DNA from 2 places in the Pseudoalteromonas sp. MMG005 genome. Region 2 is predicted to be linked to the other one. Evidence: predicted binding sites of a transcription regulator. Region 2 holds the regulator's gene; the other holds the start of a gene.
The links. The regulator FliA, encoded in region 2, starts transcription of late flagellar genes. The targets are predictions, from matches to a motif close to CTAAAGNTNNNNNNNNNNNNGCCGATA.
Positions count from the first base shown of each region.

Region 1 (3,351 bases), on a different contig from region 2:
TACCTCAAAGAACAGTCATACCCGTTAGCTGCTAAATGGATACGTCTTGCCGCGATGTCTGGTGACACCAAAGCACAATTTTATCTTGGTCTACTGTTTATTAAAGGACAAGGTGTTCCACAAAGTGCATTCCACGGTATGGCATGGTTGGTATTAGCCCAAAGTCAAGGGGTTGCCGCCGCGCAAGAAATGATTAAACAAGTAAAACCCCATCTAACAACCAAACGAATTAAAGATGCACAATGCTATGCCGCAACATTATATGAGCAAATCCACCAGCTGCAGTTTTTAAGCCCTGAACCGCAAAAGTAAATCGTCTCCTGTTTGGTAGTATAAAACGCTGATAGTTACCACATTAAAGAGTGCGTATTGAGCGTACTCTGACTATTCTGTTAGTGCTTTTACAAATAGCATTACCTTTGCGCTTCTGTGGCCACATTCTCATGCTCATGCTCAACTTATACCCAAAAAGACACAACTCACGTATATGTCCACTATAAAAAAGTACTTATTTAAAAGATGAGTACCTTATGAGCTCCCGCACATTTTTTAAACAAAATAATTAAAATTCTTCTTGCCTTAAAATACTGTATAAACTACTGTATATAAATACTGTATATAACACCAGTGAGTAAATATGTTAAACACCAATACCTATCCACTCGTTTTGCGTAGTAAAGTGCACCAGCAGACACGCTTAAAGATGGTTCACACTCGTGATGATATCAGTGCGAATTTAGAGTTATTGAATATTATTCATTTGTGTAACCAAAAGCATGGTTGGACATTGTTAATAGCGCCTGAGCATATTCCTAATAAATCTATGCTTGAGCGATGCTCAATAGACTCAAGTAAATTGCTGGTTATTAAACAAAAACATATTTCAAACTTACAGTATGTACTAAATGAAGCACTCAATAATGGTAACTTTGCAGCTGTGATCACATGGACCAATGTAACCACCGCAGATCAGTTAAAAAACATGAACTTAAATTTGTCTGGTACAGAATTATTTTGTTTTTCAAAAATACCAAGCCAAGATACGTGTACAATAGACGCTATGATTTCTTAAATAACCGCTAATATGTGCTATTGCTCCGATCTACTACCTTACGATAAATGTTGTAAACCCTTCATTGAGGGCAGTAATAGCCCTTCATCAGCAGAGCAACTAATGCGCTCTAGGTACTCAGCATATTGCATAAAGAATGCAAATTATATTCTTGATACGTATGCATCTTCTCAACAGAAGATGCATAACACGACTGACATACTGCAATTCGCCAATGAAGTCAGCTTTATTAAGCTTGACGTTATTAAGACTTCAGACAATGATTTATATAACTACGTAGAATTTAAAGCACATTATTTAGTTGAGGATAAACATTGTCAGCTCCATGAAAACTCGAGATTTGTTCAAGAGTGTGGGCTTTGGAAGTACTTAGACGGTGAGTTATTTGACCCGCCAGAAATTAAAATAGGCCGAAATGATCTATGCCCCTGCGGAAGTAGTAAAAAATTTAAAAAGTGCCACGGGTAGTCTAGTCGCACTAAAAATAATGGCATTATGCGCTTTGCATTAGCGCATTTTGCATTTCTTGACTATTAAGTTGATCGTACATTGCCGCTGCATCCATTTTTGGTTTATCGATCGCCACACCACCATGTATTTCTGACTCAAGTCTACGCCTAACAGCTAACTCACAATTATCAACAACCATTAACGGAATATGTTTGTAATCATCACGAATAGCCAGAGGTTCAGGGTCAAGGCAATTAGCTAAGCGCAGACTTGCCATACTGCTTCGAGACAAAGATTCGGCGTTATTTTTTCCTATGAGCATATCAAACTGTGCTGGCGCTAAGCTTTGTTTTGGGCCAACTTGAAACTCTTTTTTGAGCGCATCTTCGCTTAAGTCTGATTCTACTGTTTCATCTTCTGGTAGGTGAAACTGACTAAAATCAAGTGCATCTTGAGACAGCATAGCTAATAACATCGAAAAGTCAGCACGGCGTTGTTCATTAACGCTAACAGAGAGTGCTCCGCCAAGTTGATCTTCTCTGGTTAAAATACTGCCTATTTGCATAGAGTTTCACCGATTGTGTCTAAATATAATTATTTATCGGCATTTTTTACATTTTCTTTAGTGGTTTTCTTTACTTAATTAAAAACTTTGATATTATCAGCGCCGTTGTTTAGGAGGGGTTCCCGAGCGGCCAAAGGGATCAGACTGTAAATCTGACGGCACTGCCTTCGCTGGTTCGAATCCAGCCCCCTCCACCATAACAACGAAACAAATACAATTTGGAGGGGTTCCCGAGCGGCCAAAGGGATCAGACTGTAAATCTGACGGCACTGCCTTCGCTGGTTCGAATCCAGCCCCCTCCACCAAATTGTTTTTGATAGCTCCATAAGATGGAGGGGTTCCCGAGCGGCCAAAGGGATCAGACTGTAAATCTGACGGCACTGCCTTCGCTGGTTCGAATCCAGCCCCCTCCACCATCTTATTTATTTTCTCAAAACTCCGTTATTCTTCTTTTATTGTGCTTTGGAAATAAACAAACTTCTGCCACTTACCCGAAACCATCTTACATGCTCTTGATAATCACTACAGTAACGTGAAACAATTTGCCAAAATGCATGATTATGTGCCAATACATGACAATGCGCTAATTCATGAATAATGACATACTCTATAGCGGCTTTATGAGCGCCTACTAACAATGTATTAAATGTCAGTGCTTTATTACTGGAACAACTTCCCCAACGGCTCTTGTACTCTCTAAACTTCACCGACGCTATACAAACTCCCATATTTTTAGTCAACGCTGGTAACACGGACATGACATACCGCTCTAGCTCACTTTGTAAGAGTAACAACAACGCCTTTCTGCACTCTGCCGTATTGCTTGGCTGCGTGACACACACATTCACAGTCTGTTTATTATGAATAACTTCACTTTCACCCGTAGAGTGAAAGTGGCACTCGAAAACCTCTCCAAAAATACGAACTTTAGAAGACACCCAAGGCACTTGTAATTGAGGCAGAGTCTGTAGTTTTTTCTGCTGTGCCAATACCCAGCTCTGTTTGCTTAGCAGCCAGCTATGCAATTGATGCGTAGAAACACCCATTGGCGTATGTACGACGACACCTGCCTCTGTAACTTTTATAGCAATACTGCGCCGACGGTTGCTTTGTTTTAATTGGTATTCAAACATAACGATAAAATTATTTACTTTTCTCCATTCTACCTTGCAAATTAACTGCTAACCTATAAGTAAATGATGAAAAAGATCAGATAGCTATGAATTCAAAACCGTGTTGCCAGTATCAATCACCTGATGGACAA
Region 1 is NZ_JAGJEK010000011.1:53,629-56,979, reverse strand. Features, by position in the region: gene J8M01_RS10190 (sel1 repeat family protein) at 1-312, shown strand, start outside; gene J8M01_RS10185 (SulA-like leucine-rich domain-containing protein) at 638-1,072, shown strand; gene J8M01_RS10180 (YchJ family metal-binding protein) at 1,085-1,540, shown strand; gene J8M01_RS10175 (VC2046/SO_2500 family protein) at 1,566-2,087, opposite strand; tRNA gene J8M01_RS10170 (tRNA-Tyr) at 2,200-2,284, shown strand; tRNA gene J8M01_RS10165 (tRNA-Tyr) at 2,308-2,392, shown strand; tRNA gene J8M01_RS10160 (tRNA-Tyr) at 2,419-2,503, shown strand; gene J8M01_RS10155 (SprT family zinc-dependent metalloprotease) at 2,540-3,220, opposite strand; gene J8M01_RS10150 (ion channel) at 3,307-3,351, shown strand, end outside.
Region 1: the regulator FliA is predicted to act here: its motif matches at 2,122-2,148, upstream of J8M01_RS10175 (VC2046/SO_2500 family protein).

Region 2 (3,351 bases):
ATCATCGCGAGTATCCGCATCCAATATGGGGCCTTCGGGACCTGATATAGCATCTATGTCTACTTCAGTTGCTTGAACTACCGCTTGCTCAGCGATTACGTCACTTTCTTGGGCTGGTAGTTCATCAGTCGTACCAAAAACGGTAAGCATATGGATAAGGTTATCTTCAACTTCCCTGACAAGTTCAATAACACGGCGAATAACTTGACCGGTTAAATCTTGATAATCTTGTGCCATTAGCACGTTAGTCATCAGGCCCTGTAACTCGTCAGTACGAGTTTGAGAGCCCTGCATAAAACGATCTAGGTCATGACAAAGCGTTTTAAATTCACCGAGTTGGATATCTCGGCTCATTAAACGATCCCACGTAGGCTTTATCTCTGAGATCTCGTCACCTAACTGTTGCGCTAAAGGTAAGCTAGCCTCTATTGCATCCATTGTTTTGTTAGCTGCATTCTCAGTCATTTCCATGACATAATTTAAACGTTGTTTAGCGTCAGGAATGGCTTCAGTCGTCAAATCAGCAAGGCGAGTATCGAGTTCGAAACTTTTTAGAGACTCATGCAATTGACGGGTTAATTTACCCACCTCCGCAAACAACTCGGACTGTTCTTTATTCGCAGCATCCAGTATAAGTTGGTCTGCTTTATCTTGCTCACCTTGTTCCAAATAAACAACAAGTTGTTTAGCTTGCTCAAGGGTGATTTGAGGCACAGAAGGCGTTGACATAAGCCTCTCCTTCTTATTGTTAACCTAAACGTTCAAACACTTTTTCTAACTTAGTTTTTAGCGTTCCTGCAGTAAACGGTTTAACTATATATCCATTTACACCAGCTTGCGCAGCAGCTACTATCTGCTCTTTTTTCGCTTCTGCTGTTACCATCAGAACAGGTATGTGCTTTAAACTATCGTCAGCCCTAATTGCACGCAATAAATCTATTCCTTGCATACCTGGCATATTCCAGTCTGTTACAACAAAATCAAACTCTTGATTTTGAAGCATAGGAAGCGCCGTACTTCCATCATCAGCTTCTTGTACATTTGTAAAGCCTAAGTCTCTAAGTAAGTTTTTGATTATTCTCCTCATTGTAGAAAAATCATCAACCACGAGAATTTTCATGTTTTTATCCAAAACATCCTCCAGTGAGGTTTCAACCTATTATTTTTACTCTAATTGACCCAGTCATTGATTTTAGCTTTGAGCTTTATCATTGCCTGCCCATGGATTTGGCTAACACGAGATTCACTAACATCAAGTATCTGGCCTATTTCTTTTAAATTCATTTCGTCGTTATAGTAAAGAGAGAGTACTAAACTATCCCTTTCTGGTAGCGATTGTATCGCTGTCAGCAACGATTCATTAAAACGTTCATTTTTAACGTTATTAAAAGGTTTGTCTAGCGATAAATCACGGTTTGCAGGAGTAATCACGTCTTCATCAACGCCTAAATCCTCGATACCGATAATTTTACTCGCATTTACATCATGTAGAATATGATGGTACTCATCTAACGTAATATCAAGTTTTTCAGCAATTTCAGTATCTTTTGGTTCTCTTCCCAACGCAGATTCAAGGAAAGATATCGCTTCAGCCACCGTCCTGCTGTTTTTATGAACAGAACGTGGAGCCCAATCACCTCGGCGGATTTCATCCAACATCGCGCCCCGGATCCGAATACCCGCGAATGTTTCAAAACTTGCCCCTTTACTGGCGTCAAAGTTTTTTGACGCCTCGATGAGACCAATCATACCTGATTGAATTAAATCATCTAATTGAATATTTGCAGGTAGCCTTGCCAATAAATGGCATGCCACCTTTTTTACAAGTGATGCATGACGTTCAACCACCATGCTCAAGTGTTCTGTTGTTTGATACCCCATCGCTTTACTCACCGATGATGCCATAGTTACCCATTGACAAGTTGTTCAATAAAAAACTCTAAATGCCCTGATGGCTGATGTGGTATAGGCCATTTAGCGGCCTTGCTTGCCAGCCCACGAAATGCAACCGCGGCTGGAGACTTAGGAAATAGCTCAACAATTGTTTTTTGACGCCGCGAAGACTTTCGCATGTTTTCGTCATACGGAACTGTTGCAACAAGCTCAAGTGCCACATCTAAGAATCTATCCGTCACTTTAGACAGTTTAGCAAATAACTCTTGGCCTTCTCTTAAACTACGCACCATATTCGCAACTATTTTAAATTTGTAAACGCCATGCTCTCTGCTTAAAACTTTAATCAATGCATAAGCATCTGTAATGGACGTTGGCTCATCACATACAACGACCATTACGTCCTGTGCTGCTCTAGAGAAGCTTAGCACCATATCCGAGATACCGGCGGCAGTATCTACAATTAAAATGTCAAATTCAGTATTTAACTCACTAAATGCCCGGATCAACCCAGCATGCTCTGCCGGTGTAAGCTCAACCATATTCTGTGAGCCGGATGTCGCAGGCACTATTTTTATGCCTGCTGGCCCTTCAACTAAAATCTCATCTAGCTCACATTCGCCCGATAAAACATGAGATAAATTCTTTTCGACACGCAGACCCAACATGACATCACAATTTGCCAAACCTAAATCGGCGTCTAAAACTAATACTCTGTTACCTTGTTGACCTAACGCTATAGCCGTGTTCAAAGACACATTGGTTTTACCCACGCCACCCTTACCACCAGTAACGGCTATGACTTTAACACCATGGTTATTATTTTGATTCATCCTACGCAGGCCACTTGCTTGATCTAAAACTGTGTTAATCATACATTCCTACTGTCTGAGACGCCACTGCTTCGCGCCTCGAATGTTGTGCTTTTATTCTCTTTAAATACAATTGCTCAGCTTTTTTGACTAACTTTTGAGCATTTGCCACTCGAATGTCTTCTGGCACCCGTTGACCATTAGTAAGATACCCTATTGGCAAGCGATTTTGAATCGCAATACTGATAATCTCACCTAAACTTAGACATTCATCAAGTTTTGTGAAAATACAGCCACTTAAATTTACTTTTTGAAAGTGACGTACCGACTCTTGTAAAACATGCATCTGTGAAGTCGCACTTAATACTAAATAACTTCTAATATCAACTCTTGCGCTACGCATTAAAGTATTTAATTGTTCTGTTAATCGCAAATCTCTTTGACTCATTCCTGCTGTGTCTATTAATACTAGACGCTTATTGCGTAAATGATACAAAACTTCTGCTAATTCATTAGCATCTTTTACTTGCTTTACTGGACAACCTATAATTCGGCCATATGTCGCTAACTGCTCATAAGCACCTATTCTATACGTATCTGTCGTAATTAACGCTACTTTGTCAGCACCATATTTTTGTGCACCTAA
Region 2 is NZ_JAGJEK010000014.1:139,316-142,666, reverse strand. Features, by position in the region: gene J8M01_RS12760 (protein phosphatase CheZ) at 1-729, opposite strand, end outside; gene cheY (chemotaxis response regulator CheY) at 749-1,132, opposite strand; gene J8M01_RS12750 (RNA polymerase sigma factor FliA) at 1,171-1,905, opposite strand; gene J8M01_RS12745 (MinD/ParA family protein) at 1,908-2,768, opposite strand; gene flhF (flagellar biosynthesis protein FlhF) at 2,761-3,351, opposite strand, start outside.